4 regions of the Bariatricus sp. SGI.019 genome follow, and region 4 is predicted to be linked to each of the others. Evidence: predicted binding sites of a transcription regulator. Region 4 holds the regulator's gene; each other region holds the start of a gene.
The links. Region 4 encodes HrcA, which represses chaperone genes, less so after heat shock. Its sites were predicted from a motif close to TGTTAGCACTCNNNNNNNNNGAGTGCTAACA; they were not measured.

Region 1 (8,259 bases), on a different contig from region 4:
CCAATGTATCGATTACGGAATTAACCAGCCTGCATACGAAGCTGGGCTTGGCGGTTGATGAGATTTACGCAGATGATGCAGTGCTGATACCGGAACTTTTAAGAGAATTGCCATATCCATTTTTTGCAACCAGCGCGATTGATGCATTTATTCATGCGATTGAATCTTATGTGTCTCCGAAAGCAAACTTATATACAGAAATGTTCAGTATGAAAGCCATGGAGATGATTATAGATGGATTTCGTAAAATTGTTGAAAATGGACCGGAATATCGATGGAATCTTCTGGATGAATTCCTGACAGCAAGTAATCTGGCTGGAATTGCATTTGGAAATGCTGGTACCGGAGCAGTACATGCCATGTCGTATCCATTAAGTGGTGTATATCATGTGACACACGGCGAAGCAAATTACCAGTTCTTAACAGCCGTATTTGCAGTGTATCAGGAGCTGAAACCAGAAGGAAAGATCCAGGGACTGAATCATTTCTTGGGCAAGCTTTTGGATTGTGAGGAAAGACAGGTCTATACAGAATTAGAAAAACTTCTGGATAAAATTATTTCCAGAAAGCAGTTACATGAATATGGCATGACAGAGGATGAAATCGAAAGCTTTGCCAAGAGTGTTGAAGCAAGTCAGCAGCGTCTGTTGAATCAGAGTTATGTAAAGCTGTCTTGGCAGCAGATGGCAGAAATATACAAAAAATTGTACTAATTATATGAAGGAAATCCCGCATTATAAATCCGGAATTGGCAAATAATATTTCCCAAAAAGGAGGAAATGTCTCATGTATAAATATTTGCCAATTACGGATGTATACGCAAGAGAAATATTAGATTCTCGTGGAAATCCTACGATAGAAGTAGAAGTACTTGCGGAAGATGAGTATTGGGGATGTGCCAGTGTTCCTTCTGGCGCTTCGACCGGACAGTTTGAAGCTGTAGAATTAAGAGATCGTGAGGATAGATACGGAGGACTTGGTGTTGAACGTGCAGTGGATCATGTGAATGCACGGATTGCCCCTGAAATTATAGGAATGAATGTATTAGATCAGGCAGCTATCGATACAATCCTTATTCAATTAGACGGAACGGAAAATAAGTCGAATCTGGGGGCCAATGCTATGCTTGGAGTGTCCATGGCAGTTGCAAGGGCAGCGGCATCTGCACTGCGTCAGCCATTATATGCGCATCTTGGAGGGACGAATGCCAAACGGATGCCGGTTCCGATGATGAACATTATGAATGGAGGAAAACATGCCGATAACACGATTGATATTCAGGAGTTCATGATTATGCCTGCCGGTGCAGTCTGTTTTCGGGAAGGCCTTCGAATGTGTGCAGAAATCTATCATACATTAAAAAAGTTGTTGAAAGAACAAGGCTACAGCACTGCAGTCGGAGACGAAGGTGGATTTGCACCGAATCTTCCAGATGCCAGAGAAGCGTTGCACTTTATTACAGATGCAATCAAAAGATCCGGATATAGACCAGGAGAAGAAGTTGTAATTGCACTTGATGTAGCTGCTTCAGAATTATATGACAAAAGATTTAAAAAATATGTATTCGAAGGCGAAGGAAAGATGAAGAACAAAAAGATTGTTCGTTCGGTTGAAGAACTCATCGATTTTTACGCAGACCTGGCAGAAGAATTTCCCATTGTATCTATTGAAGATCCATTGGATGAAGAGGATTGGGAAGGGTGGGAATTACTAACGACAAGACTCGGGTTAGACCTTCAGTTAGTCGGTGATGACCTCTTTGTCACCAATACCCATCGCTTGAAAAAAGGAATTAAACGAGAAGTAGCCAATGCGATTCTCATAAAAGTCAACCAGATTGGTACTCTGACAGAAGCTTTTGACGCAATTGAAATGGCAAAAAACGCCGGATACAAGACTATCATATCCCATCGCTCCGGCGAGACAGCAGATCCAATGATCGCAGATATCGCAGTAGCATTTAATGCAGGACAGATTAAGACAGGAGCTCCGTGCAGATCCGAACGAGTAGAAAAATACAATCAATTATTGCGAATCGAAGAACGGCTTGGCGATGTCGCCGAGTATGAAAATCCATTTTAGTGTCAAAAAGGTACACCACATTTTTCAATTGGGGACGTAGTAAAATTTAATTTTACTACGTCCCCAATTGAATTTTCCTTGCCATTTTGTCTTCCTTATGCTAGAATAAGTATGGTTTATCCGCAGGAGGTGTAGAAAGTGGAGATTTTAAAAACGGTATTAATGATTATATTTGCAATAGACTGTATCGCATTGACGGCAATCGTATTAATGCAGGAAGGTAAATCAGCTGGGCTTGGAACAATCAGTGGTATGGCAGATTCTTATTGGGGTCAGAACAAAGGTCGTTCTATGGAAGGTGCGCTGGTGAAGTCTACGAAGTTCCTTGCGATCCTGTTTGTTGTATTGGCAGCAGTGTTGAATTTAAAAGTATTTGCATAAGATAAGGCATATTTTTATGAGAATGGTGGGACACTCCTGTATGGGAGTGTCTCTTTGTGTATATTTGATGAAAGTGACATCGTTTCTTGTGGAAATATTCTTAAATGGAGGACTTGTAAGAGATGGACAAGACATTTGAAAAGCGAAAAAAGGTAATCTATGATTTGATCTGTGATGATTTATATGTGCCTATGAAGTTCAAAGAACTTGCAATGCTTCTGCAGGTTTCCAAAGATCAGAGAGATGCTCTGCGGGAGGTATTGGAATCTTTGGAGGAGGATGGAAAAATCTATCTTTCTAAGAAGGGCAAATATTGCAAAGGAGAGGCGAAACGTCTGACTGGAATCTATCGCGCGAGCCTGAAAGAATTTGGATTTGTTGTAATTGAAGGTGAGGATTCAGATATATATATTGATGAGGAACATGTAAATGGTGCATTTGATGGCGATGAGGTAGAAGTCGTAATTACAAAGGAGCCACAGGGAAGAAGCCGGGAGGGTAAGATTGTAAGGGTTGTATCCAGAGGCTTGACAAAGATTGTCGGACTGTATCAGATGAAGGCGAACAAGAATTATGGATTTGTGATACCAGATAATCAGAGATTCGCGCAGGATATCTTCATCCCGGTTGAAAAATCAAAAGGTGCAGTGGATGGTCATAAAGTAGTAGTGGAATTGACTTCATATGGTGAACAAGGACGCAAGCCTGAAGGAAAAGTAATAGAGATTATAGGACATGTCAATGATCCGGGAACAGACATTATGTCTATTGTAAAAGGGTATGATCTGCCAGTAGAATTTTCAGAAAAAATTTTAAATCAGGCTGAGCGTGTGGCAAAGGACGTTAGCGAGGCTGATATGGCTGGCCGTAAGGATATCCGGGACTGGCAGATGGTGACGATTGACGGAGAAGATGCGAAAGATCTGGATGATGCTGTCTCGATTGAACGTGATGGTGACAATTATATCCTGGGGGTTCATATTGCAGATGTGTCGAATTATGTACAGGAAAATAGTTCGATTGACCGGGAGGCTTTGGAACGTGGAACGAGTGTATATCTTGTGGATCGTGTCATTCCTATGCTTCCACATAAGCTTTCGAATGGAATCTGTTCGCTGAATGCGGGAGAAGATCGTCTGGCGCTTAGCTGCATCATGACAGTGAACCCGAAGGGGGTTGTAATCGATCATGAGATTGCAGAGACGGTTATCCATGTCGATGAAAGAATGACTTACACAAGTGTCAAAAAGATTCTTGTAGACAGAGATGCAAAAGAATGCGAACGGTATCGTACTTTGATTCCCATGTTTGAATTGATGAAGGAATTGTCAGGAATTCTCCGGGAACGCAGAAAACAAAGAGGATCTATTGACTTTGATTTCCCAGAGACAAAGATGGTATTAGATGAAAATGGAAGACCAGTTGAGATAAAGCCATATGACCGCAATGTGGCGACAAAGATTATTGAAGACTTCATGCTGCTTGCAAATGAGACTGTCGCCGAAGATTATTATTGGCAGGAACTTCCTTTTGTGTATCGTACACATGAAGCACCGGATGAAGAGAAGATTCGTGCTTTGGCAATATTTATTAATAATTTCGGCTATTCAATGCATGTTGGTGTAAATGAAATCAGACCGAAAGAAATTCAAAAGTTGCTTGCAAAAGTAGAAGATACACCAGAGGAGGCGTTGATCAGCCGTCTGGCACTCCGTTCTATGAAGCAGGCCAAATATACACCGGAGAACACCGGACATTTTGGACTGGCAGCTAATTATTATACTCATTTTACCTCTCCGATTCGCCGATATCCGGATCTGCAGATTCATAGAATCATTAAGGATAATCTGCGGGGAAGGATGAATGAGAAGAAGATGGAACATTATCATCAGATCCTTCCTGACGTGACAAAGCATTCCAGCGAGATGGAGAGAAGAGCAGATGAGGCGGAGAGAGAGACGGTTAAATTAAAGAAAGTTGAATATATGCAGCAACATATCGGTGAGATCTTTGAAGGAGTCATATCCAGTATTACAAAATGGGGAATGTATGTGGAACTTCCGAATACTGTAGAAGGTCTGGTGCATGTTGCGAATATGACAGATGATCATTATGAATATTTCGAAGATCGTCATGAAATGGCAGGTGTGCATACGCATAAGGCATATAAATTAGGACAGCAGGTGACCGTTCGGGTGATTGATACGGACAGACTGCTCCGAACGATAGATTTTGAATTAGCAGATGAAGGAGATATGGAAGATGGCGAAGACGAATGGTAAGATGATAGCTAACAACAAAAAGGCATATCATGATTATTTTATATTAGATACTTATGAAGCCGGCATTTCTCTGCACGGCACAGAGGTGAAGTCCTTACGTATGGGGAAATGCAGTATTAAGGAATCATTTATCCGAATTGAAGATGGGGAAGTCTTTATCTATGGTATGCACATCAGTCCTTATGAAAAAGGAAATATATTTAATAAAGATCCATTGCGTGTCCGAAAACTTCTTCTTCATAAGTCAGAGATTAATAAATTACTCGGAAAGACAAAAGAAAAAGGGGTAGCAATCGTACCGCTAAAGGTGTATTTTAAAGGTAGTTTAGTGAAAATAGAGATTGGTCTTGCCAAAGGTAAGAAATTATATGATAAACGCCAGGACATTGCAAAAAAAGACCAGCAAAGAGAAGCGCAGCGGGATTTTAAAGTGCGTAACTTTGGATAGCAAAGCAAGGAGGGAAACATGGTACCAATAAAAAAAGAAGATTTAAGAAAACTGGTGACACAGACGACGGTAGAAATGTATGAAGAATTAACGCCACAGTTAATTCAGCTGATCGATCAGACGAAGCATGATGATACATTGACAGAAGCGCAGAAACAAGATGAGATATCTTTACATATGTTGGGTTATGTAAAATCCTGTACAAATGAGATTATTATTGAAGTTCTGGCGGAGATACTGGGACTGGAAGATGAATAATTCACAGGAAAGAGAGGAAAATTAGAATGGCATATTGTGTAAAATGTGGTGCGAAGGTGGATGATGACATCCGATTCTGTCCGCAGTGTGGGGCAGAGATCCCTCGGCAGACAAGCCAGGAACAACAGTATACATATGGTCAGCAGACGGGCCAGGAACAACAGTATACATATGGTCAGCAGACAGATCAAAAACAACAGTATACATATGATACGGAAGAGTATTTTGATCCGCAGGAAGTACGCGGAAATAAAGGGATGGGTATACTCTCCTATTTTGGAATCCTGGTATTAATCCCATTGTTAGCCGGAGATAAGCGTTCGCAGTATGTAAGATTCCACGCAAACCAAGGACTGGTTTTATTCCTTGTTTCGTCTATTATAGATCTTTTAGATGGAGATTGGGTGTGGGGATTGCATTCTGTCATCAACTTTGGAGAAAGCATCTTTTCGTGGGCATTTGATATCTTAAGTTTTGCATGTTTTATCCTGATGATTATGGGCATTGTTGCTGCATGTAAAGGACAGAAAAAAGAATTACCTTTGATAGGAAAGATTAAAATATTAAAATGATTTTATATAAATGAAGCAGTTGTCAGGTTGACAGCTGCTTCATTTATATATGAGATTTATAAGATAGGATCATCTATATAAGAAAGGGAATAATTCCCTGACAACGTGGGACCTGGTCCCTTTATAATTAAAGATTACTCAATGGTAATCAATTTTGGCTGTTCTTCCTGTCTCTGTACTTCCTTCGGGAATGTCAGATGAAGGACCCCGTCTTTGAATGCGGCTTTAATGTCTTCTTGGCTGATCTCGTCACCTACATAGAAGCTTCTGTTGCAAGTGCCGGTGTAGCGTTCTTTGTGGATGCATTTTCCTTTTGCATCTTTTTCTTCTTTTGTCTCATTTTTATGAGCTGTAATGGTAAGGTAACCATCCTTTAAATCAGCTTTGATGTCTTCTTTGGCATATCCTGGAAGTTCCATTGCGATCATGTAGTTCCCGTCTTTTTCATGAATATCTGTCTTCATGATCTGTGTAGAAGTACGGTCATATGAAGTGGTGAAAAATGGATCATTGAACATGTCATCAATTAAATTAAATCCTCTGTTTGTAAGTAACATAAGTCATTCCTCCTTAAATATATGCCTGACCGGTGAAAAGATATCCGTTTTGGTTTTATACGAAATCACCGGTGGTATTTTGCTTTGTTTTATTTGTTATAGTTATTATATAACATATATTGTTAGCAGTGTCAATAGGTGAGTGCTAATTTTTTATAATTTTTAAATTTATGATACCAAGGACAAAAGATCTAAACCCATATGAGCTTGCTCATAGGTGGGGCGTTTGATTCCCAACATCATTTTATTTGAGATTTCAATAAAAAAGAGAGCAGAAAATCTGCTCTCGTTGTAATATCTTATGTTGAATAATAATTCTATTCTTTAATTCCGTTCTTCAAGCGGAGTGAAATCTTCATGTGTTCCCACATATTTATAAGCAGGACGAATAATCTTGCCGGCGTTGATTAATTCTTCTAAACGATGAGCACTCCAACCGGGCATACGTGCAATTGCAAAGATTGGGGTAAATAATTCCTGTGGAATGCCTAGCATAGTATAGACAAAACCGCTGTAAAAGTCTACGTTGGCGCAGACATTTTTGAACAGTTTGCGGTGTTCCATGATTAGCTGTCCGGCCAGGCGTTCTACCAGTTCGTAAAGTGCAAATTCTTCCATTAATCCCTTTTCCTCGGCAAGTGCTTTGGCGAATTTCTTCAAAATGACTTCACGAGGATCGGAGAGTGTATAAACAGCATGCCCCATACCATAGATTAGCCCAGAGTGATCAAATGCTTCTTTATTAAGAATCTTTTGCAAATATGTGGCTACTTCTTCTTCGTTGGTCCAGTCATTGATATGAGCTTTGATGTCGGCAAACATATTCTGGACTTTTAGATTGGCTCCACCATGACGAGGTCCTTTTAATGAACCGATAGATGCAGCGACCGAAGAATAAGTGTCTGTACCAGAGGAAGTGACAACATGGGTTGTGAAAGTAGAATTGTTACCACCGCCGTGTTCGGCATGAAGAATCAAAGCGATATCCAATACTTTGGCTTCCAGCTCGGTATATTGACTATCCGGACGTAACATTAGCAGAATGTTCTCGGCCAAAGACAGCCCTTTCTGTGGATTGCGGATCAGTAAAGTCTCGTCCTTACGGAAATGTCGATATGAATGATAAGAATAAACAGCAATCAGAGGAAGCTTGGCAATTAGTTCCAGAGACTGGCGAAGTACATTTCCAGGAGTGATACTTTCTGGATCAGAGTCATATGTATAGAGCGTAAGAATACAGCGCTGCATGGCGTTCATGATATTCTCGTTTGAAGCTTTCATGACAACATCACGGACAAATCGACCGCTTAAATTCTGTAATTCAAACATAACATCAAGAAACATAGAGAGCTCCGTTTTGCTGGGAAGTCTTCCAAACAAGAGAAGATAAATGGTTTCTTCGAATCCAAATTTGCGACCTTTCAGACTGTTTACAATATCATTTACATTAATTCCCTGATAGTATAATGCACCTTCAGCAGGAATCTGACGTCCATTGATGAGATTATAGGCACAGACATCAGAGACTTCCGTCAATCCTGTTAAGACACCCTTTCCGGCGGAATCACGCAGACCACGTTTGACATCATATTCAATATATAAGTTAGGATCAATCCGGTGATTTTTCATCAATTCTTGTTCTAATTTTTCTATGTTCTGTTTTAAAATGTCTGTTTCGT
Region 2 (8,259 bases), on a different contig from region 4:
GAATCTATTCCAGTCGTTGGATACGCTCAGACGGTTAAAATGATGGCAGGATTCAGAAGATAAGAAGGAGACGATGAATATGGCAGATTTTTTTGAAGATTTAGGAAAGAAAATATCAGATGTAGCAGGCGAGATTGGGAAAAAGACAGAAGATACTCTGGAAATCCAAAAGATTAAAAGTAATGTACGTTCGTTAAAACGTGCGAATGAAAGAGATCTGATGGACATTGGACGTATGGTATATGACAAATTCCAGAAAGGTGAAGTCGCAGACACTGATTACATTACTTTGTGCGAAGAGATTGAAAAGCGCGAAGAGGAGATGGAAAAGCAGGAAGAAGAGATTGTAAGAATCAAAGAGGGAATGTAGATGCTTTCATGGATGACAGGGCTGTTTGCCGGTTTGCTTGGATTGGATGAACTGTTCAAACAGTATGTAGAAGAGAATCTGGAACATGGCGAACAGAAAGAATTTTGCGGTGGAAAGCTAGTTGTCCGCAAGGTCTATAACAGAGGATTCCTGTTGAATGCATTAGACCATCATCCAAAGGTCGTAAAAGGAGCTTCTGCTTTTGCCGGGCTGTCACTTTGGGGATATGATATCTTTGCTTTCTTGAGAAGAGGCCATTATCTGGAAAAGTTAGGCCTTGCTATTGCAAGTGCAGGTGCGGCAAGTAATATATTTGACCGACTGGTAAGAGGAAAAGTCATTGATTATATAGGCTTTCGTGTAAAAAATTCTTTTTTGGCGAAGCTGACGGCTAATCTTGGAGATTTCTATCTTGCAATTGGAGCATTCCTTACTGCGATAGGTAATATAAGAAAATAAAACACAGGCGGCATGATGCAATCGGTATTGCATCGTGGCGCCTGTTTTGTTATGCAAAATATTCTTTGATCTGTTCCAGAATAATATCCATTAATCGTGTTCTTGCTTCAATGCTTGCCCATGCGACATGTGGAGTGATAAACAGTTTTTTACTGTCCTTGATAGCAAGAAGCGGATTATCGGGACTCATCGGTTCTACACATAATACATCCAGACCTGCAGCAGCAATCTCTTTGCAGTTCAGTGCATCTGCCAGAGCTTGCTCGACGACGATAGGTCCTCGACCGAGATTCAAAAATATGCAGGTTGATTTCATCTTGTGGAACGCTGCACCGTCCATCAGATTCTCTGTATATTGATTCAATGGGGCATGGACGGAGATGATATCAGAGGTCATCAGTAAGGTGTCCATGTCTACCTGATGATAACCGTCTTGTGGAGCACTTCCAGATGGAGATGCGTAGATGATATGACAACCAAATGCTTCAGCAATGGAGGCAACTCGTCTGCCGATATTGCCCAGTCCGATAATACCCCAGGTCTTTCCTTTTAATTCATAAAAATGTTCGGCAAAATGTGTAAAAATCGTATCATTTACATAGTGTCCTTTTTTTACATAGTCATCATAATAGCGCAATTTCTCTAATAAGTAGAAAAGCATGGCAAAAGTATGCTGCGCAACAGATTCTGTGGAATATCCAGCTACATTACGCCAGGCAATGCCGCGACTGTCCAGATAATCTTTATCCAGGTTGTTAGTTCCTGTTGCAGTTACACAGACAAGTTTCAGGTTTTTTGCCTGTCCAATCGTAGTTTCGTTAATCTGAACTTTATTGACAACAAGAACATCAGCATCAGTGACTCTGGCAGGTACCTCATCAGAAGTAGAAAAAGCGTACTTTACAACTTCTCCCAGTTGGTCGTAGCCAGACAGATCAATATCATCTCCGATTGTTTTGGCGTCTAGAAATACAATCTTCATACATGTGCCTCCTTTTAATATTATTGATAATTTGAGCCCGTTGTAAAAATGAGCATGAAAAAAGCGGGTGATGGGAATCGAACCCACGTATCCAGCTTGGAAGGCTGGTGTTCTACCATTGAACTACACCCGCATGTTGTTATAAATATCGGGGTGACAGGATTCGAACCTGCGACCTCCTGGTCCCAAACCAGGCGCTCTAGCCAAGCTGAGCCACACCCCGATGAAATTGTTAATTGAAATCACTCTCGTGAACGAGTTATATAATACCATCTTTTTTGAAAAAAGGCAAGAGGAAATTATCAAAGAATGTTAAAGATTTTTCAAATTTTTTTCTGGGACGGATTAAGAATTCTTTAAGTTGTCACATAACCACGGATGGAGTATAATTACTGTCATGAAGTTTTGCAAACTGAGATTATGTCATCGGACATAGTTATGATATAGATTCATTGAATGATTTAGATCAACGAGAGGATGAATAACTAGATGTACCAGCAAAAAAGAAGAAAGAAATATTCTAAACGCAAGCAACAAGTAAGGCGTCAATTGCTAGTGATAGCGGGAGTCTTGTTAATGATTATCGTGGCTCTGGTAAGCTGCCAGATCCAAAGACATAAAAAAGAAGCAGAAGTAAAGGAAACCACGAAGATTACACAACAAGAAAAAGAAGAGAAGGAGACTGTAGAAACAGAAGCCCAGAGATTGGAGCGTGTAAAAAGGGAAGCCAAGGAAAATGGATATCCGGAAGGTGTCATCGATCTTCTGGGCAAGAATAAAGAAACGATTGATTTTGTAGAGGATTATGGCGAGAAAAAGGATGACCCCAGTGCTGATACCATAGGGGATGATCTGGAAGCAGGAGAGATTCCACAACTGATCCAATGGGATGAACGTTGGGGATATGCACCTTATGGAACAAGTATCGTGGCCGTCAGCGGCTGTGGACCTACTTGTCTTTCCATGGTAGCGGCAGGACTTAATGAAGACCCGTCGATTACGCCTGCCAAAGTGGCGGCATATGGTACGGAGAATTCTTATGTAGATGAGAATAATGATACTTACTGGAAATTCATGAGTGAGGCCGGAGCAAACTGGAATCTGTCCTGCTACGAGGGGTTGCTTTCGGAAGAACAGGTGAGCGCAGAACTAACAGCCGGACATCCAATTATCTGCAGTGTAGGGCCAGGAGATTTTACGAAAATTGGACATTTCATCGTGTTAACGGGGTATGAAAGTGGAAATGTTACGGTCAATGACCCGTTTAGCCAGAAAAACAGTGATAAGACTTGGGTATATGCAGAGATTGCAGACCAGATAAAAGCAATGTGGATTTATTCTTTGAAGGAATAGCTTTACATGATTTCCAAAAAAACTGAAAATATTAGCACTCAACACTTGACAGTGCTAACAAAAAGCGTTATTGTTATATCGTAAATAGAACAATAACGCTTTTTATATAGGAGGTTGTCAGTATGAATATTAATAAATTTACGCAAAAATCATTACAGGCTGTTCAAGGCTGTGAACGTGTGGCATTGGATTATGGCAACCAGGAGATTGCACAGGAACATCTGCTCTACACATTGCTGACGCAGGATGACAGTCTGATTCTCAAGCTGATTGAGAAGATGGGACTCGATAAAAGCAGCATGATCAACCGGGTGGAAGAAGCACTCAGGAAGCGCCCGAAGGTTCAAGGCGGACAGCAGTATGTAGGACAGGATCTGAACAATGCACTGGTTCATGCGGAAGATGAGGCAAAGCAGATGGGAGATGAATATGTTTCTGTTGAACATCTGTTTTTGTCCATTATGAAGTATGCAAGCAAAGAGATGAAGACGATTTTCCGGGAGATGGGAATCAGCAGGGAAGGATTCCTGCAGGCATTATCTACAGTCAGAGGCAATCAGCGCGTGACCAGCGATAATCCAGAGGATACGTATGACACTCTGAATAAATATGGTTCTGACCTTGTAGAACGTGCCAGAGAGCAGAAGATGGATCCAGTCATTGGACGTGATTCCGAGATCCGTAATGTGATTCGTATTCTGTCCCGTAAAACGAAGAATAATCCGGTTTTGATCGGAGAACCGGGAGTAGGTAAGACGGCAGTAGTTGAAGGCCTTGCTCAGCGTATTGTGCGTGGAGATGTACCGGAAGGCTTGAAGGATAAGACCATATTCTCACTGGATATGGGTGCGCTGGTAGCAGGTGCGAAATATCGTGGAGAGTTCGAGGAACGTCTGAAAGCAGTGCTGGAGGAAGTAAAGAACAGCGACGGCAGAATTATTCTTTTCATTGATGAGCTCCATACGATTGTAGGTGCAGGTAAGACAGACGGTGCCATGGATGCCGGCAACATGTTAAAACCAATGCTGGCAAGAGGAGAGCTGCACTGTATCGGTGCTACGACCCTGGATGAATATCGTCAGTACATTGAGAAAGATGCTGCACTGGAACGTCGTTTCCAGCCGGTAACCGTAGATGAGCCTACCGTGGAAGATGCCATTTCTATTCTGCGTGGACTGAAAGAGCGGTATGAAGTATTCCATGGCGTGAAGATTACAGATGGTGCTCTGGTAGCAGCGGCAACATTGTCAGATCGCTATATTTCCGATCGTTTCTTACCAGATAAGGCGATTGACCTGGTGGATGAGGCATGTGCCCTGATTAAGACAGAACTGGATTCTATGCCGACAGAGCTGGATGAACTGCGGCGTAAGATCATGCAGATGGAGATTGAAGAGGCTGCACTTAAGAAAGAAGATGACCGTCTCAGTAAGGAACGGCTGGAACACCTGCAGCAGGAGCTTGCAGAGCTTAGAGAAGAGTTCGCAGGAAAGAAAGCGCAATGGGATAATGAGAAGGTTGGAATCGAACGAGTTCAGAAGATTCGTGAAGAGATAGAACAGGTCAATAAAGAGATTGAGAAAGCGCAGCATTCTTATGATCTGGAGAAGGCAGCTGAGCTTCAGTATGGAAGGCTGCCTCAGTTGCAGAAGCAGTTAGAAGCGGAGGAAGAGAAGGTAAAGGATGAAGATATGTCTCTGGTTCACGAAAGTGTAACCGATGAAGAGATTGGGCGAATTGTATCTCGATGGACTGGGATTCCTGTGGCTAAGCTGAATGAAAGTGAGAGAAGCAAGACTTTACATCTGGCAGATGAACTGCATAAGCGTGTTATCGGACAGGATGAAGGTGTGGAGCTGGTAACCGAAGCAATTATCCGTTCAAAAGCCGGAATTAAGGATCCGACAAAACCGATTGGTTCTTTTCTGTTCCTTGGTCCTACCGGTGTAGGTAAGACAGAGCTTGCCAAGGCGTTGGCAGAAAGCCTCTTTGATGACGAGAACAATATGGTACGAATCGATATGAGTGAGTATATGGAGAAGTACTCGGTGTCTCGACTGATCGGAGCGCCTCCGGGATATGTTGGATATGATGAAGGCGGTCAGCTTACAGAGGCAGTTCGCAGAAAACCATATTCTGTAGTGCTTTTTGATGAGATTGAGAAAGCGCATCCAGATGTATTTAATGTATTGCTTCAAGTATTGGATGACGGACGGATTACGGATTCACAGGGACGTACCGTGGACTTCAAGAATACGATTCTGATCATGACCTCTAATATCGGCTCTTCTTATCTGCTGGACGGTATTGATGAACAGGGAAATATCAGTGAAGCAAGCCAGCAGGCAGTTATGGAAGAATTACGGGCACATTTCAGACCGGAATTCCTGAATCGTCTGGATGAGACGATTATGTTCAAACCATTGACGAAAGATAATATTTATGACATTATTGACTTATTAATAGCAGATGTCAACAAGCGTCTGGATGACAAAGAGATTCAGATTGCACTTACGGATGCGGCAAAGAGTTATATCGTGGATGCCGGTTATGATCCAACTTACGGAGCACGTCCGCTGAAGCGTTATCTGCAGAAGAATGTGGAGACTCTTGCTGCAAAATTAATGCTTCAAGGGGATGTGGGTGCACAGGATACGATTGTGATAGACGTGGAAAATGGCAGACTAACGGCAAGGAGTTAGGTCGAAAGTGTCAATCATATTTCATATCGATGTAAATTCCGCTTATCTTAGCTGGACAGCGGTAGAACAATTGAAAAATGGCGCAGAAGTAGATCTTCGGACCATTCCGTCCATTATCGGCGGAGATCAGAAGTCCCGGCACGGAGTGGTTCTGGCGAAGTCTGTTCCTGCGAAGAAGTATGGCATTCGTACGGGAGAACCTGTTGCGAATGCCTTTCGCAAGTGTCCTAATCTTGTGACAGCGCCGCCAGATCATAAGTTATATCATCAATATAGTGAGCGGCTGATGGTTTTTCTGAGAAGTTACACGGATCAGATTGAACAGGTCAGTGTGGATGAGTGTTATATGGACTTTACAGAGATCGCCGGAAATTACAGTTCCCCGGTAGAGGGAGCCATGGAGATCAAGAATGAAGTGTACCGAAGATTTGGCTTTACTGTCAATGTGGGAATATCCAGTAATAAGCTGCTGGCGAAGATGGCATCTGATTTTGAAAAACCGAATAAAGTGCATACGTTGTTCCCGGAAGAGATTCCGGTGAAAATGTGGCCGCTTCCGGTACGAGAATTATTCATGGCGGGCCGCTCCAGTGTGGAGACACTGAATAAACTGGAAATCCATACGATCGGAGACCTTGCCAATACAGATCCCGCCATATTAGAATTGCATTTGAAAAGCCACGGGAGAAAACTGTGGGAATTTGCCAATGGGATGGACGAGTCCAGGGTAGAGAAGGAGAAAGCAGAGGCCAAGGGAATCGGAAATTCCGTGACGTTGCCAAAGGATGTCGAGACGGAAGAGGAAGCCGGTAGGATTCTGAATGAACTGGCGGAAAGTGTTTCCAGAAGACTTCGGAATGCCGGACAAAAGGCAGGAATGCTGAGTGTGGAGATCAAATATCACACATTTACAAGCGTATCTCATCAAAAGCAGGTGGAACAGGCTATCAATCAGAAGAAAGACATATATATGGCGGCAATGCAATTGTTCCGAGAGTTGTGGAATGGCGAACCAATCAGATTATTGGGAATCCGAAGCTCGAAGCTTGTCGAAGAGAGCGAGCCGCAGCAATTAAGTATTTTTGACATTCCCGTCAAATCCGAAGAAGAGATCCGGCGAGAGAAAAAAATTGCCAGATTGGATGCCGCTTTAGATAAAGTGCGCAAGAAATATGGAAAAGAGATTGTACAAAAAGGACAAACTTCTGCTGGTGGTGTTGACAAAAAAATTTGATAAAGATATACTGATAATCAGAAGAGCAGATGCGAATTATATTTATTATAGTTTGTAGCTGTTCTTTTTTGCGTTAATATGGGTATTTTGCTATGAAATAGAAGGAGGTTTTCGCATGAATCAGACAAAAGTAAAAGAGATGGCGATGGATATTTTGGTGGATGTTGTGGCTGGCATGGTTATTGCAATTGGAGTTTATAATTTCGCATTAAATGCGAATTTTCCGGTGGCCGGATTTTCCGGAATCGCAATTATTCTCTATCACTTATTCCGAATCCCGGTAGGTATCGGAACAATCTTACTGAACATTCCGGTTTCCATCTTCTGTTATAAATTTTTAGGAAGAACATTTTTCTTAAAATCCGTGAAAAGTATGATTATATCATCTATCTTAATGGATTATGTAGCACCAATGTTCCCTGTATACAATGGAAGCCGTCTGCTTGCTGCGTTATGCATGGGGGTTTTATGTGGGATTGGCTACGCTGCAATATTTATGCGTGGTTCTTCCACCGGCGGCCAGGACTTTATATCAATGGCAATCAAGAAAGTAAAGCCGCATATGACACTTGGAGTCATCACATTCGGTTTTGATATCTGTACGATTCTCCTGGGAACGATTCTGGTCTTTAAAGATGTAGACGGACTGATTTATGGAATCATAGTTACCTATTTGATGGCAATTGTGATGGACAGAATCATGTACGGTATCGATGAAGGAAAGATGACGTTGATCGTGACAGAACATGGAGATGAAGTCGCAGAACAAATCGACGAATATTCCGGCAGAGGCTCCACCATTCTTCAGGGAATGGGAAGCTATTCGAAGAAAAAGAAAGATGTTGTAATGTGTGCATGCAATAACAAACAGATGTATACAATCAAAAAGATGGTCCGACAGATTGACCCACAGGCCTTTACGATTATTATGGAGTCAAACGAAGTAGTAGGAGAAGGATTCAAAGAAGAAATAAGCGAAATTTAAAAGTCATCTCTTGACAAATATAAGAAAAAGACCTACACTTCACTGTAGTAAAGAGATAAATCGATGAACAAGAGAAGTAGATAAAGATATTTATTCCCAGAGAGTTGCCGGTGGTGGGATGGCAGCAGTAAGAGTCTTTATTGAATGGACTTGTGAGAGCAGTTTGAAACCGTA
Region 3 (8,259 bases), on a different contig from region 4:
TGATAACCGTATACAACCATTTCGCTCTCTCTATGCTTTCCTATTATTTAAAACCAAAGACACTACTCCTGCTTCACCATACAATAGCCAATCCCTATATGTGTCTGGATACATTTATTAGAGATGTCTTTCTTTTCTATTTTTTTCCTCACAGTTGCCACATGAACCCTGAGTGAAGCAATGTCTCCCTCCAGAGAACTTCCCCATATTTCCTTCGTGATATGGGTATGGGTCAGCACTCTTCCAAGGTTTTTCGCCAACAGGCATAAAATTTTATATTCAATCGGAGTCACATGAATCTCTTCCTCTTTCACATATACTGTCTGCATTTGATAATCAATTGTTAAGCTACCATTATGAAAGACAGGAGTTCCGCCCTGCTGATTATTTTGTATGTACTGAATCCTTCGATAGTTTCCTCTGATTCTGGCAAGAAGTTCTGCTGTTGAAAATGGCTTGGTAATATAATCATCAGCCCCTACATCCAGAGCATCAATTTTATCTTTATCTTCACTTCTGGCACTTATCACAGTAATTGGGACAGTAGACCAAGAACGTATTTTCTTAATCACATCAATCCCATCTATATCAGGAAGTCCCAGATCCAAAAGAATCAGTTCCGGTGACTGCGTTGTTACCTCGATAATCGCTTGCTTCCCATTTTTTGCTACATGATATTTATAATTTTCCGTCTCAAGAGCGGTGGTAATCAGACTGCGAATAGCAAAATCATCTTCTACCACCAGAATATTTGAATTATTCATGAATCTCTACCTCCTCAGCAGGCACCGTAAAATCAAAAACGGCACCTTTCGGTTTATTGTCATAGACCGTTATTCTTCCTCCATGTGCATTGATAATTGATTTACAGAGAGCAAGCCCAAGACCCAGACTCCGTTTCGAATCTGTTATTTCATTATTTGCCGTATAAAACATTTCAAAAATATGCGGTTTATCTTCATCCGAAATTCCCTTTCCAGTATCTGCAATCTGCACATGGACAAAACTTTTTTCTTTCTTTGTAGATATCACAATCTCTCCACCTAGAGGAGTATACTTCACTGCATTATCTACAATATTGATAATTACCTGAAGGATCAGTCGTGAGTCCACATTAACGAGCTGCATCTATGATCTCTTTTTATTCACAAGATAAATACCACAAGCAACCATCATTACAGCAATAAAATATTGCCATTTCAATTCTTCTTTAAGTAGTAATGCTGAGAATATTACTCCTAAAACAGGAATCAATGCATTAAAAATTGCTATCTTACTAATCGGATGATACGAAAGCAGCTCATTATAAATAGCGAAACAAACTGCTGAAATCATGATTAACGCTATTAATACAATCATTCCTTTCACATTTACACACCAGGGACTATTTGTCCCTATGATCAAGCCAATTGCCAGAAGCAATGCTCCTCCTATCATCATACTTTGTCCTGTTGCCTGCATCATATTCATTTTCTTTGAAGCTACTCGTGTTATGACACCACCGAGTGCTGCACAACCTGCATTTAGAAGAATCATTCCGTCCCCTCTAAATGTAATATTTTCAAAGAAATCCGCTCCCGGTTGAATATTAATTGCTACAATTCCCGCAATCCCTAATACACATCCAATCATTTTAGGAAATGATACTTTGTCATCAGAAAATATAATCGTTGAGAGAATAATTAAGAAAAAACCTCCCATAGAATCCAAAATGGTAGACCTTGCACTCGGGTTATATCCCACCCCTATATATGCAAACATATAATGAAGGGTTACATTTACTATAGCAAGAAAAATCAGCCACCATAAGTCATTTTTATTTTCTAATTCCAGTTTCTTTTTTCTCAAACAGCAAAATGCCGAAACCAGCATACCTGCAAAAAAGAATCTTATTCCGGCAAATAAGACTTTTCCTCCCAAATCAGCTGAAGCTATTTGAAATTCCTGATACCCGATTTTTATAAGCGGATAAGCCAATGACCATCCAAAAGCACAAAAAATTGCCAATATGGACTTATATTTACTATTCCTAAATATTTGTTCCATTTTCCTCATCTCCATTTTTTACGGCTTCATGCTCTCGCATCCGGTATCCGATTCCTATTTCCGTCTCTATATACTCCGGTTTTGCCGGATTCCGTTCGATTTTTCTTCGGGTGGAAGCCATTACAGAACGAAGTACCTGTGTATCTTCCCCGTATCCTTCTCCCCATATCTTCCGTAAAATCGTATGGTAGGTAAGTACCTTTCCCGGATTCTGCATAAATAAAAGCAACAGCTGATATTCCAAAGGGGTCAGATGAATCTCCTTGTCATCCTTATAGGCAATATGCGCCCCATTATCCAGTTTCAGATCTCCATTTACATATACGGTATCATCAGGTCTTTCCTCTGATTCCGAATGATTCATACGATAGTAATGCCGCAGTGCCACCCGGATTCTGGCCATCAGCTCTGTTGCAGAAAAAGGTTTCGTCAGATAGTCATCCGCGCCATCATCCAAAGCCGCAGCCTTTTCTTTATCCTGATCCCTTGCAGAAACGATAATGATAGGAACTTCTGACCATTCCCGGATTTTATGGAGTACTTCCATTCCATCCATATCCGGAAGGCCCAGATCCAATAAGATCAGATCTGCATTTTTCCTTACCATATAGGAGATGCCATCTTTCCCATTCACTACACCTTCCACAGAAAAACCTGCATTTTCCAATGTATAAACCATAAAATTCTGTATCTGTACATCATCTTCTATAATCAGTATTTTTTCTTTAAACAATTTCACTTTCTCCTTCCGTAAGCGGTAATGTAAAGAGAAACTCTGCTCCCTTTCTATCCGTCCGGTTCCGTCCGGTAATTGTTCCTCCATGGGCATTTATCACCGTTTCACAGATTGTAAGCCCCAGCCCGATTCCTCTTTTCACATCAGCCGAACGGGCTTTAGACGCATAAAATATTTTAAACAAATTAGAAACATCTGCTTCTGCAATTCCCTCTCCTTCGTCTCGGACAGAAACCAGTAGTTCATCTTCTGTGTAACTGGCAGAAACAGTAATGGCTTCCTGCGGTCTTGTGTGTTTTACTGCATTGTCCAACAGATTGGTAATTACCTGCTCAATCAGCTTTGCATCCATGGGCACTAACCGAAACTCTTCCGGTATCTCTACCTGTATCGCACGATCCGGGAAAATTCGTTCCACATGAGCAACCGCACATCCAATCACTTCTTCGATTGCTTCCATTTCCTTATGTATCACAATTTTACCATCCTGCAGTCTGGTCAGACTTAAGATATTTTCTACTAAAGATTTCAGCCAGTCGGCATCCTGATAAATACCTTGAAGCAGTTCCTGACGTCTGTCTTCTTTGTCTGTCATATCCATCAGCATTTCCGAAGTTCCCATAATGCCTGATAACGGCGTCCGAAGATCTGTATATTTCTTCCGAATCTCTTCTGCATCCGGCAATCCTCTGTGAATCTGTTCTTTTCCTGACTGCTGAATGTAGATCGGTGCAGACTGTCTTCCAATATAAATACATCCAACATTTATCTGAAGAAGATGGCTGATACTTTCTGCAGCGATTTTCAGAACTGCTTCTATATCTGAAGCATCCGACAGTTTACTGGAGAGCATATATAAAATCTGGCTTTCTTTTCCTCTTTCATTAAAAGTTTTTCTTTTGTTGTCAGGGCACTCGTAAGAATGGAAGTTGTCAGCATGATTGAAAAAGTAACCAGATACTCCGGATCATTTACAGCAAGCGTATGATAGGGTTCTGTAAAAAAATAATTATAACATAGTAATGAAACTACCGCTGATAAAATCCCATACTGATATCCTGATGTAAATCTTGCAACCAAAAGAACAGCCAAAAGATACATCACTACAATGTTAGTCTCTGGAAATCCCAGTCCTGTAAATATCTTTCCAAGTATGGTAGCTACAAAGACAACTGCCGCCAGTTTTAACAGACTCAACAGTACTTCTTTTGTTTTACTCATTACAATCGCCTCTTTATTATCGTATTTTCCCCATTAAGTAAAGCACACACAGGCTGTTTTTCAATCCCATGAAACATGGCATTCAAGTTCACAAAATCTTCACAGAATTATTAGCACTCTCTATTGACGAGTGCTAATCCGTGTGTTATATTACACGTAGAACAAAGGAAGAGGAACTGATTTCTCTTCCTGATATTCATAAATCAACACTTCGGGTTTCTCCGATAGTGCAAACTTTAGTTTATGTCATGAAAGGAGATATGACTTATGTTAATGCCTAGTATTTTTGGAGAAAGTTTATTTGATGATTTTTTGGATGATTTTGCTTTCCCGGACATCGATAAAAAATTGTATGGGAAACATGCTCCCCATATCATGAAGACCGATGTGAAGGAAAAAGACAACACTTACGAAGTGGCCATTGATCTTCCGGGATTTAAGAAAGACGAGATTCAGATTCAGCTTGAAAATGGTTACATAACCGTAAGTGCGGCAAAAGGTCTGGATAAAGACGAAAAAGATAAGGAAGGAAAATATATCCGCCGCGAGCGTTATGCCGGAAATGTAAGCAGAAGCTTTTATGTAGGAAATAATGTTCAGAGAGAAGACATCCATCCGAAATTTGAAAATGGTATTCTTTCCTTTACTGTTCCAAAAGAGCGGAAGGCAGTAGAAAACAACTCACATTATATTGCCATCGAAGGTTAATCTCAAACGGGCAGGGAATAAAACCCCTGCCTGTTTTAAAAGCTAAATACAAGCAGGAAAGAGGTTTTTGATATGAGTAAAACGACATCAAGAGTATTATGGATTTTAGCCGGAATTTTTCTGATTATAATCGGGATCGGATGTTTGAGGAATCCTGGAGAAATTCTTTATGGTCTTCCCATTATCTTTGGAGTTGCCATGATGTTTTCCGGCATTATAGATATTGTGATATTTGCAGCCGGTCATGATTATATGGCAGGCTCTGGCTGGTTTCTTGCTGACGGCATTCTGACCATACTGATGTCTTTATTCATTTTGGGAAATGGATGGTTTACAGCAATGACTATTTCCTTTATTTTAGGAATGTGGCTGATTTTTTCAGGTATCACCAAACTGGTTAATTCTTTCGACCTTCAAAAACTGGGAGTAAAGGGCTGGGGCTGGTTTACAGTACTTGGAATCCTGCTGACTGTGATTGGTTTTCTGTCATTCACACATCCATTTGCAAGTATTGCAGCTATGGCCTGGGTAATCGGATTTTTCTTGATCCTACAGGGTATTGTATCTGTTATGCGTGGATGCTTTTCCAATCGCTTCTGGATGTAAAATATAACAAAAATAACATTGCCAAGGAGGAAAAAGGCACCTCTTCATATAGATTCGGCTGCATACAAAATTGTGTGCAGCCTTTTTTAACGAATACCTAATTTCAAAAACAATTCTCTTACTCTCTACGGATAATCTTATCCTACAACAATTTTTTCTTTTTAAAATAAATAAGTTCCAGAATAATTGTTATTACTGCAATTGAAATCACTGCAACATATCCGTATTTCCACTGCAGCTCTGGCATATTTACAAAATTCATACCATACCATCCAGTCAAAAGTGTCAAAGGAAGGAATAACGTTGTGACAACCGTCAGAATACACATAATCTTATTCTGCTGTGCATCTTGCTGAGATTGGTACAATTCCCGTAACTGTAGTATATTCTCCCGAAGCAACTGTACATGGTTTTGCAGCCGTTCTGTACGAAGTGCATAACGATTCCACTGTTCTGTATTACAGATGATAGAAATTCCATCTTGAGACTGGAGCAGATCACCAATCACAGTAAGTTGCTCATAATAGGCATCCAACTCCGAAAGTCTTTGACGATACCTTGTAAGTACTGTAAAGAAATCATCCGGAACATTTTTTATGAGCTGGTCTTCCATCTTTTCAATCTCTTTTTCTAAATGTAACAGATACAAAAGATCATTTTCAATCATCACTTCCATCATCTTAAGAAGAAACTGATCCGGCGATTTCAACTGCTGAAACTGTTCTTCTTTTTTCTCTATCCAGTGTTTCAGATCCCCATTGCACTCAATTAAAAAAAGTTCTTTATCTGTCATGTAAAATCCACAGGAAATCTGAGATGTACGTTTTTCATTTTTTTTCGGTACTCGCAAAGTTCCCAGAATACAATCCTGATACACTTCTGCTTTGCAGTATCGGATTGATCTGATACTGTGTAATAATTCTTTATCATGCGGAAAATCCTTCTTCAATTCTCGAAATTCATCTTCCTTTATGATCGTAAGGAACTGCAACTTCTTCATAGAATCTCTCATACTCCTTTCTTCCTTTATTCTTCTCTAGTAAATCAGGATACTCTTTATTTTTATGAAATGCAAATACGAATTGGCAGGAACTGTCACAAGCACAATAACCAAATAGCAACATCAGACATATTTATATCGCATTCAGATGCCCAAATACATTCTTATAAAATTTTTAGTACTTTTTTAGTACCAAGAGAAAAGAAATGATTTTTTTGATTTTTCCAAGAAATAATTTAGAATAAAAAAACACCACAAAGCCTATAATCCAAGCTTTGTGGTATTCATGAGTCCCAGTCGGAGTGACGTGATTCGAACACGCGACCTCTACGTCCCGAACGTAGCGCTCTACCAAGCTGAGCCACACTCCGATAAAAGAACCGGACATCTTACAAAAGACATCCGGCGCCCCTGCCAAGGAACTACGGATAGAGGACTCGAACCTCTACTAACAGAGTCAGAGTCTGCTGTGCTGCCATTACACCAATCCGCAATGTGTTTCCAGCGAACATGTTATATTATACCAAGTTTTTCAAAAAAAGCAACCCCTTTTTTTATTTTTTTCAACTTTTTTTCATTTTTCTCGATTTTTTCCTCGACCTAAAAACCACTGCGCGCACTCCCCACACGAGAACTTCCTACAGTTTGAGAATGTCAGGTGTTAGGATAGGCACCGGACACTCAAGCATCCTGAGCGATCCTAACGCCATGACTTCTCAACCCACAAACTTTCTCTCCTTAGATCCTCTTTATTCTCTCAATTGCTGCTACGGTATTCTCATAAGAACCAAATGCAGTCAGTCTGAAGTATCCTTCTCCGCTTGGACCGAATCCTGATCCAGGAGTACCTACTACATTTGCTTTTTCCAGCAGATAATCAAAGAATTCCCAGGAGGTCATTCCATCTGGAGTCTGCAGCCAGATATATGGTGCATTGACACCACCAGATACGTTATAACCAGCTTCTTTTAATCCTTCATAGATTGTCTTTGCATTCTTCATATAATAAGCGACCTGCTCTTTTAACTGGGCTTTTCCGGCTTCTGAGTATACTGCCTCTCCGGCTTTCTGTACGATGTATGGAGCTCCATTATATTTTGTGCCGTGACGTCTTGCCCACAGAGAATGCAACATCACATCTCCACTCTTTACGTCTTTTGGAATAACGGTTGCGCCAAGTCTTACTCCTGTAAATCCTGCATTCTTCGAGAAACTTCTAAGCTCGATTGCGCAGGTTCTTGCACCTTCACACTCGTAGATACTGTGTGGAACATTTTCTTCGGAAATATATGCTTCATAAGCTGCATCGTAGATGATAACTGCACCAACTTTATTGGCATAATCAACCCATTCCTGCAACTGATCTTTGGTAATCGTTGATCCTGTTGGATTATTCGGGAAGCACAGATAGATGATATCCGGTGTCTCTTTTGGAAGTTCCGGTGCAAAGTTCGTCTCTTTGGTACATGGCATGTAGATGACATTGCTCCAGGTCTCTGTCTTTGCATCGTAAGTACCTGTACGTCCAGCCATTACGTTTGTATCTACATATACTGGATATACCGGGTCACATACGGCAATCTTATTATCTTTTGCAAAGATTTCCTGAATATTACCAGAGTCACATTTTGCTCCATCGGAAATAAAGATCTCATCTGCCTTAATATCGCATCCTTTGTCCTGATAATCATTTTTTGCCATAGCGCTTCTTAAGAATTCGTATCCAAGATCCGGTGCATATCCATGGAAAGTCTCAGCATGCGCCATCTCATCTACCGCACTGTGTAAAGCATCAATGATTGCAGGTGCCAATGGCTGAGTTACATCTCCGATTCCAAGACGTATAATACTTTTATCTGGATTTGCCTCCTGAAAAGCTGCTACTTTCTTACCAATCGTCGAAAAAAGATAACTTCCTGGTAATTTCAAATAATCTTCGTTT
Region 4 (8,259 bases):
TTACCATTCCATTTAATCGACAGGAACTGGCAGATTATCTTTGTGTGGAGCGGAGTGCGATGTCAACGGAACTGGGGAAACTAAAAAAAGAAGGTATTCTTGATATGTGCAGAAGTGAGTTTTGGCTAAAGTAGAAAAAACATTGAGTTTTTATTATTTAAAATGTATAATCAGTTATAGAACGAATTGGGGAATGCTTCACTGGAAGATTCCTAATTTACTTTTTTAGGAGGGAATATCATGAAAGTTTACGATTCAGTAAAAAAGGAAGAATTAGAAGTGGATGGAACAAAAGGATTGATCCAGATCATGAAGGATGGACGTCAGGTAGATTTATATCTGAAAGAAAAGAAATCTGACGCAGATGGTTATATGAGCTGGGATGTAGAACACTGGTCCAGTATCGATCCAAAGAGATTTATCCGTTGCTACTCATTAGAAGGAAGAGTATTGGGTGAATCTACCGGACATAATATCTATGACCTTGAAAATGAGTTTAAGCCAGAAGAAGCAGAAAAAATCGAGCTTAGTTAGGATTTTTGATAATACTTTTCTACTTTTCATCATGCGCAGAATCTCCCTGATGAGGAAGATTAGTGGTTTGGAATGTCAGGCGAGAAGATGGATGGAATGGCTGGCATTCGTTGGACAAGCACTAGAAGCCGTTATAGGAAAAGAAGCAGATATTTTGTGCGAAGATTTGGTTTCCAGCCAAATCTGAGAAGGCTGCTGAGCCTCGAAATCATCAAGATTTCGGGGCGAATCAGCCTGGTCGCCAAATATCTGCTTCTTTTCCTGTTATGGATTCTTAGCGAAGGACTCCGTAATGCCAGCCATTCCATCCATCTTCTCGCCGTCCACATTCCAATCATAACCATTCTCATCTAAATTCATTTTATAAAAAATATGTAAACTATGTTGACAAATGAAAACCATAGTGATACATTAATAGTCGAAGATGTTAGCACTCCTTAAATTCGAGTGCTAACAGGAAATCCGAAAGGAGGAGTACAGATGATAGCGGATCATGGACTTAGTGATCGTAAATTAAAAATTCTGCATGCAATCATTCAGAATTATCTTGAGACCGGCGAGCCTGTTGGTTCCAGAACGATTTCAAAATATACGGATTTGAATCTGAGTTCTGCAACGATTCGTAATGAGATGGCTGATCTGGAAGAACTTGGTTACATTATACAGCCACATACGTCTGCTGGACGAATTCCTTCGGATAAGGGCTATAGACTTTATGTTGATATGTTGATGGAAGAGAAGGAACAGGAACTGAATGAGATGCAGGAGCAGATGCTGGATAAGGCAGACAAGATGGAACAGCTTCTGAAGCAGGCAGCGAAAGTTCTTGCCAGTAATACGAATTACGCAACAATGGTCTCTACACCAATGAATAGCGCGAATAAAATTAAGTTCATTCAGTTGTCTATGGTAGATGAGGAACAGATTATTGCGGTGATCGTACTTGGCGGTAATGTGATTAAGAACAAGATTATTAATATAGATGAACCACTCAGTAATGAAAATTTATTGAAGTTGAATATGCTTCTTAACACAACGTTAAATGGTATGTCTATTGAAGAGATTAATCTTGGATTGATTGCAAGGCTGAAAGAGCAGGCTGGAATACACAGTGCAGTGATTGGAAATGTTCTGGATGCAGTAGCGGATGCCATTCAGATCGATGAAGATATGCAGATCTATACAAGTGGTGCTACGAACATATTTAAGTACCCGGAATTGAGTGATAATCAGAGTGCTCAGGAAATTATCAGTGCTTTTGAAGAAAAGCAGCAATTGACTGAACTAGTGACACAGACGCTGGCAAAAGAAGATAATACAGGGATTCAGGTATATATTGGTGATGAGACACCGGTACAGACTATGAAGGATTGTAGTGTTGTCACCGCAACTTATGAATTGGGAGATGGCATGAAGGGAACCATAGGTATTATCGGACCAAAAAGAATGGATTATGAACATGTATTGAAATCTATGAAACGGCTTCAGAATGAGCTGGATCGGATGTTTCATAAAAAAGAATAAGAAAGGTGGAATAACCCTTGGAAAATAATCAGGAGAAGAGCCAGGAAGAGATGGTAAAAGAAGCAGTTGAGGAGGCAAAGAAAGCTGCTGCAGAGCAGACAGAAGCCGACGAAAAAGCTGCAGAAGAAACTGGCGACGAAAGAGATAATGAAGTAGAATCAGAAGCGGACGCTGCTACAAAAGAAGATGCTGAATCAGATGAAATTGCTGACGAAGCAGAAGCCAAGAACAGTGATGAATCCAAATCTGAAAAAAAGATATTTGGCAAGAAGAATAAAAAAGATAAAAAGGACGAGAAGATCGAAGAACTGACAGACAGACTTACTCGTCAGATGGCTGAGTTTGATAACTTCCGCAAGCGTACAGAAAAGGAAAAATCCCAGATGTATGAAATAGGAGCGAAAGATATCATAGATAAGATTCTTCCGGTAGTTGATAATTTTGAGCGAGGGCTTAATGGTGTCAAGGAAGAAGAAAAAAACGATCCCTTTATCCAAGGAATGGAGATGGTGTATAAACAGTTGATGACTACACTGGAAGGAGTTGGGGTCAAACCTATCGAAGCGGTAGGACAGGAATTCAATCCTGATTTTCATAATGCAGTGATGCATGTGGAAGATGAAAACTTTGGTGAGAATATTGTAGCCGAAGAATTCCAAAAAGGTTATATGTACCGTGACTCAGTAGTGAGACACAGTATGGTAAAAGTAGCAAACTAATCGAACTACATCGAACTATTAAAAAATAAATTAGGAGGTCTTTATAATGGGCAAAATAATAGGTATTGACTTAGGAACAACAAACAGTTGTGTAGCTGTTATGGAAGGTGGCCAGCCAACGGTCATCGCAAATACAGAAGGTGCAAGAACAACACCATCTGTTGTAGCATTTTCAAAAACAGGAGAGCGTCTGGTAGGTGAACCTGCAAAACGTCAGGCAGTAACAAATGCTGAGAGAACAATCTCTTCTATTAAGAGAGAAATGGGCAGCGATTACAAGGTAACAATTGATGATAAGAAATATTCTCCTCAGGAGATTTCTGCTATGATTCTTCAGAAATTGAAAGCAGACGCAGAAGGATATCTTGGAGAAAAGGTAACAGAAGCTGTTATCACAGTACCTGCTTACTTTAATGATGCTCAGCGTCAGGCAACAAAAGATGCTGGTAAGATTGCAGGTCTTGATGTAAAACGTATCATCAACGAGCCTACAGCAGCAGCCCTGGCATACGGTCTTGACAACGAAAAAGAACAGAAGATCATGGTATATGATTTAGGTGGTGGTACATTTGATGTATCTATCATCGAGATTGGTGACGGTGTTATCGAAGTATTGTCTACAGCTGGTAATAACAGACTTGGCGGTGATGATTTCGACCAGAAGATCACAGATTATATGATTGATGAATTCAAGAAACAGGAAGGTGTAGATTTATCTACAGATAAGATGGCACTTCAGAGACTAAAAGAAGCTGCTGAGAAGGCTAAAAAAGAATTGTCTTCCGCAACAACAACGAATATTAACCTTCCATTCATCACAGCAACAGCAGAAGGTCCAAAGCACTTTGATATGAATCTGACAAGAGCAAAATTTGATGAATTGACACATGATCTCGTGCTGAAGACATCTGAGCCTGTACAGAGAGCACTTTCAGATGCAGGCATCACAGCATCTGAATTAGGTCAGGTTCTGTTGGTTGGTGGTTCTACACGTATCCCGGCTGTACAGGAAGAAGTAAAACGTCTGACTGGCAAAGAGCCAAGCAAATCTCTGAATCCGGATGAATGTGTAGCACTTGGTGCTTCTGTTCAGGGTGGTAAACTTGCCGGAGATGCAGGTGCCGGAGACATTCTTCTTCTTGATGTAACTCCATTGTCACTGTCTATTGAGACTATGGGTGGTGTTGCTACAAGACTGATCGAGAGAAATACGACAATTCCTACTAAGAAGAGTCAGATATTCTCTACTGCAGCGGACAATCAGACAGCTGTTGATATCAATGTTGTACAAGGGGAAAGACAGTTCGCAAGAGATAACAAGTCCCTCGGACAGTTCAGACTGGATGGAATTGCACCAGCTCCACGTGGAGTACCGCAGATTGAAGTTACATTTGATATCGATGCTAATGGTATCGTAAATGTATCAGCAAAAGATCTTGGAACAGGAAAAGAACAGCATATTACCATTACTGCTGGTTCTAATATGTCCGATGAAGATATCGAAAAAGCTGTAAAAGAAGCAGCGGCATTCGAAGCACAGGATAAGAAGCGTAAAGAAGGAATCGATGCTAAGAACGATGCAGATGCATTACTTTTCCAGACTGAGAAAGCACTTGGCGAAGTCGGGGATAAGATTGATGCAGCAGATAAAGCAGCGGTAGAAGCTGACTGCAAGGCATTGAAAGAAGTTCTTGATAAAGTAAATATGGATGATATCTCAGATGCGCAGGTTGCAGAGATGAAAGCAGCAAAAGAAAAACTGATGGAAAGTGCACAGAAAGTATTTACAAAGATGTATGAGCAGGCTGGAGCTGCAGCAGGTGCAGGCCCGAATCCGGGAGCAGGCGCAGGTCCAAACCCAGGAGCAGGTCCGGCACCGGATGGTTTCCAGGGAGATGACGTTGTAGACGGAGATTATAAAGAAGTCTAATACACTTGGCAAGATTCTTGCAAGCCTGGTGTGAAGGCTGTTCCGCGGAACTCAGCAATACCAGACAGAGCTGAGCTTCGCGGAACTTCCTTATGTCTTGAAATAAATCTTAAGATTGGAGAAGAAAGGGATAGACGATGGCAGAATCAAAGAGAGATTACTATGAAGTGCTTGGCGTCAGCAGAGATGCGGACGAAGCGACTTTAAAAAAAGCATACAGACAGGTTGCCAAGAAATATCATCCTGATATGAATCCCGGTGATGCAGAGGCTGAAAAGAAGTTTAAAGAAGCTTCGGAAGCTTATGCAATTCTGAGTGATCCGGAAAAGCGTCGTCAGTATGACCAGTTCGGCCATGCGGCTTTTGAAGGCGGTGCCGGCGGAGCTGGTGGTTTTGGTGGATTTGATTTTAATGGAGCAGATTTCAGCGATATTTTCGGTGATATATTTGGCGATTTATTCGGGGGCGGCGGACGCAGAGGCCGTGCCAGCCAGGGCCCAATGAAGGGTATGAATATCCGTAAGAGCGTAAGGATTACGTTTGAAGAGGCAGTGTTCGGATGTGAGAAAGAATTAGAAGTTGTATTGAAAGATCCATGTCCAAAATGTGGCGGTACCGGTGCAAAAGCGGGCACTTCGCCAGAGACTTGTCCAAAATGTGGCGGAAAGGGTCAGGTTGTATATACGCAGCAATCCTTCTTTGGAACTGTTCAGAATGTGCAGACTTGTCCGGATTGTGGTGGAACAGGAAAAATCATTCGTGAAAAATGTCCGGATTGTGGTGGAACAGGATATATTTCCAGCAAGAAAAAGATATCTGTTACTATTCCGGCAGGTATTGATAATGGTCAGAGTGTTCGCATTCGTGATAAGGGTGAGCCTGGAACAAATGGCGGACCAAGAGGAGATCTGTTGGTAGAAGTGGTTGTATCCAGACATCCAATCTTCCAACGCCAGGATATGCATATCTTTTCAACTGTTCCAATTTCATTTGCACAGGCAGCGCTTGGAGCAGATATCCGAATTAAGACAGTGGATGGAGAAGTCATCTATAACGTGAAGCCAGGAACTAAAACGGATACCAAAGTACGCCTGAGAGGAAAGGGTGTTCCATCCGTACGGAATTCACAGGTTCGTGGAGATCATTATGTAACGCTGGTCATCCAGACACCAGAACACTTAAGTGCTGAAGCCAAAGAAGCACTCCGCAAGTTCGATGAGCTGTCAGGAAATTCACTTCATGTAGCAGAGGATCATTCGGAACATAAAGGAACCAAAAAGAAAAAAGGATTTATGGATAAAGTTAAGGAAGCCTTTGATGAATAAGTCATCAAGGGCTTCCTTTTTCTATATTTGCCGTCTGTGGCGTCCAATTACCAGTGCGGCAACGAGGAAGGCTGCCGCAAAGAGAAGCTGGATACCATAACCGGTCAGAAGTGAATGGAACTGACTTTGACTCAGATGCCCATTGGAAGCGAGGAGACTATTGTTGATTTCATACCAGTATGCTGGAAGGAAATGTGCCACTGTTTTAATCCCTTTGCTTAAGATGTCCATACTTACGAAGACACCGCAGAGAAAGGACATGCCCAATGTCAATACATTGACAACGGCGCTTACGGTCTCTTCCCGGTGTACCAGTGTTCCTACAAGAAACGCCATTGTCAATGAGACAAGAGTCATGATCAGGCTGTTGATCAGGTAGTAGGGCAGGTGTGCGTCCTGAAGAAATGCATCACGATATACCAGAACCGGAAGAAATGCACAGATAGCCCACACAGCGAGGCCGATCACCATAAACCCAAGAACCAGCTGAAGATTCTGACTGTTGCTGGAGACAGCAGAACAGAGCATTCGTCTTCGGATATCGGGTTTATTGAAAGCAATCATGATAAAGCTTAATGCATAGCAGAGGATGCTCATCAATATATATGGCATATACTGGAACATAAATGCATGACCAGGCATCTGTCCACCAAGTCCGTTCTTATCTATCATAGAGACGTCTGATTCGATAGAAGCATTGTCCTGGACTTCGCTGATTGCCTCTGTTAATGAAAATCCACTGAATGTCAGAATGCGCACATCATTTAAAAATGTATTGATCTGTTGGTCTACATAATATCCGCTGTTACTTCCGGGAACCTTTGTGACAGAAAGTTTTTCGTCACCGTTTAGACAGAGTTCTTCAAAATTATCCGGAATGGTAACCACATAATAGACTTCCCGGTAGAATAGTCTTTCCTGTAGGATACCCTTATCATCCGGTAATTCCTTAATATTATGATAATGAGACAGGTACTCGGTAAGTCCTTGGGCAAGTGCTTTGCCGTCATGGTCAATGACAGCTATGTCCAGTCTTTCTGCTTCAAAAGTAGTCTGAGTGTCTCCACCGGTTATTTTCTGAATGGTCAGGCAGATGGTCAGAAAGATGGCAAGATACATAACGAGCATGCCGATATTTTGTTTTGCAACGGTTAGAAATCCTTTAAATACTGTCATAACGTTCCCTCCTGACACTGAAAAATGCAACCGCCAAAAGCAGAATACTCATAACGGCAAGTATGAGAATACAGCGAGTAAAACGCTGCATATCGTTGTAGATTCCCATGCAATAGAAGGCATCACTCAATACAGCGGCCGGATTGATGCGGTTTATGATTGGACAGTGAAGTTCGATGATATTCTTCATATTTCCAAACATCAGACCTGCCAGGAATCCCGGGAATAAAGTAATGGCGACTGTGAGCCCGTATTTCAGGTCTATGGATAGCCGGCTGACACATCCCAGTGTAATTCCAATACATACACCAATGATACTTCCCATCAGGTTCACCAAAAGAAGTGCTGGCAGATTATCCCCCAGGCTGATTCCCAGAACTTTTATGATATAGAGATTCAGAATCAGCATATTGATAAAGTGGATGGCAACCAGTACAAACATATCAATGCATATTAATGTCAGGCGATGGGTGGGTGTGATGCTCCGGCGCATACCGAGCGGACTTAAGTTTGCCTGGGAGTCAAAGCTTGACCGGATTCCCAGAAATGCGCCTGACAGGCATGCATAGGCGATTAAAGCAAAGAAATACTGGACAGATGGGTTCATAGATTTACCGCCTAATGAGGTCTCCTTTGTCATCTCTTTGTAGTCACTCATTACTTCTAGTGCGTGTTCTAGATGTTCTGGATGTGAGGAGGTGATTTTCTGAAGCATGGCAGCGCTCTGGTTATAATTATCCAGAAGTGCAGTCAGGATACTTTCATTGATTCCGCTCTTGCTGACCGTCAGTGCAGGTGTTTCGCGTACGTAGAAGATCCCTGTGATATCCCCTTCATTCAATGCATGGAGAGCAGCTGATTCTGATGAAATGTCCTGGATATTCAGTGTTTCCGGATCCAGTTGCTCTAAAAAGGAAAGGAACACAGAAGCATTCTCGGATGAGGAATCTTCTTCAATCACTGCGACTTTCACAGGTTCCCACTCGGCTTCTCCTGTAGATGCAAGACCGGAAGATGCAAAAGCAAAATAGAAAAAGGTTCCAAGAATAAT

Region 1: the regulator HrcA is predicted to act here: its motif matches at 6,701-6,731, upstream of ACQRD1_RS11240 (Hsp20/alpha crystallin family protein).
Region 2: the regulator HrcA is predicted to act here: its motif matches at 3,194-3,224, upstream of clpB (ATP-dependent chaperone ClpB).
Region 3: the regulator HrcA is predicted to act here: its motif matches at 4,112-4,142, upstream of ACQRD1_RS10840 (Hsp20/alpha crystallin family protein).

The regions. Positions count from the first base shown of each region.
Region 1 is NZ_JBNPOQ010000016.1:61,565-69,823, forward strand. It holds gene ACQRD1_RS11205 (4-hydroxybutyrate dehydrogenase) at 1-713, shown strand, start outside; gene eno (phosphopyruvate hydratase) at 787-2,082, shown strand; gene secG (preprotein translocase subunit SecG) at 2,221-2,463, shown strand; gene rnr (ribonuclease R) at 2,586-4,745, shown strand; gene smpB (SsrA-binding protein SmpB) at 4,726-5,193, shown strand; gene ACQRD1_RS11230 (hypothetical protein) at 5,212-5,451, shown strand; gene ACQRD1_RS11235 (DUF4870 domain-containing protein) at 5,478-6,023, shown strand; gene ACQRD1_RS11240 (Hsp20/alpha crystallin family protein) at 6,158-6,580, opposite strand; gene ACQRD1_RS11245 (citrate/2-methylcitrate synthase) at 6,905-8,259, opposite strand, start outside.
Region 2 is NZ_JBNPOQ010000015.1:197-8,455, reverse strand. It holds gene ACQRD1_RS10500 (S8 family peptidase) at 1-43, shown strand, start outside; gene ACQRD1_RS10495 (hypothetical protein) at 80-370, shown strand; gene ACQRD1_RS10490 (signal peptidase II) at 371-829, shown strand; gene ACQRD1_RS10485 (D-2-hydroxyacid dehydrogenase) at 879-1,811, opposite strand; tRNA gene ACQRD1_RS10480 (tRNA-Gly) at 1,874-1,944, opposite strand; tRNA gene ACQRD1_RS10475 (tRNA-Pro) at 1,960-2,034, opposite strand; gene ACQRD1_RS10470 (C39 family peptidase) at 2,301-3,164, shown strand; gene clpB (ATP-dependent chaperone ClpB) at 3,287-5,866, shown strand; gene ACQRD1_RS10460 (Y-family DNA polymerase) at 5,874-7,100, shown strand; gene ACQRD1_RS10455 (YitT family protein) at 7,216-8,085, shown strand; T-box leader at 8,140-8,259, shown strand, end outside.
Region 3 is NZ_JBNPOQ010000015.1:71,459-79,717, forward strand. It holds gene ACQRD1_RS10810 (response regulator transcription factor) at 63-764, opposite strand; partial or broken gene ACQRD1_RS10815 (sensor histidine kinase) at 757-1,122, opposite strand; gene ACQRD1_RS10820 (DMT family transporter) at 1,129-2,046, opposite strand; gene ACQRD1_RS10825 (response regulator transcription factor) at 2,030-2,785, opposite strand; gene ACQRD1_RS10830 (sensor histidine kinase) at 2,772-3,635, opposite strand; gene ACQRD1_RS10835 (DUF4118 domain-containing protein) at 3,599-4,003, opposite strand; gene ACQRD1_RS10840 (Hsp20/alpha crystallin family protein) at 4,271-4,711, shown strand; gene ACQRD1_RS10845 (HdeD family acid-resistance protein) at 4,784-5,317, shown strand; gene ACQRD1_RS10850 (magnesium transporter CorA family protein) at 5,460-6,329, opposite strand; tRNA gene ACQRD1_RS10855 (tRNA-Pro) at 6,615-6,688, opposite strand; tRNA gene ACQRD1_RS10860 (tRNA-Gln) at 6,740-6,810, opposite strand; gene ACQRD1_RS10865 (LL-diaminopimelate aminotransferase) at 7,056-8,259, opposite strand, start outside.
Region 4 is NZ_JBNPOQ010000003.1:160,077-168,335, forward strand. It holds gene ACQRD1_RS03165 (Crp/Fnr family transcriptional regulator) at 1-134, shown strand, start outside; gene ACQRD1_RS03170 (hypothetical protein) at 241-534, shown strand; gene ACQRD1_RS03175 (hypothetical protein) at 584-721, shown strand; gene hrcA (heat-inducible transcriptional repressor HrcA) at 1,015-2,058, shown strand; gene grpE (nucleotide exchange factor GrpE) at 2,076-2,777, shown strand; gene dnaK (molecular chaperone DnaK) at 2,824-4,707, shown strand; gene dnaJ (molecular chaperone DnaJ) at 4,845-6,032, shown strand; gene ACQRD1_RS03200 (ABC transporter permease) at 6,054-7,208, opposite strand; gene ACQRD1_RS03205 (ABC transporter permease) at 7,195-8,259, opposite strand, start outside.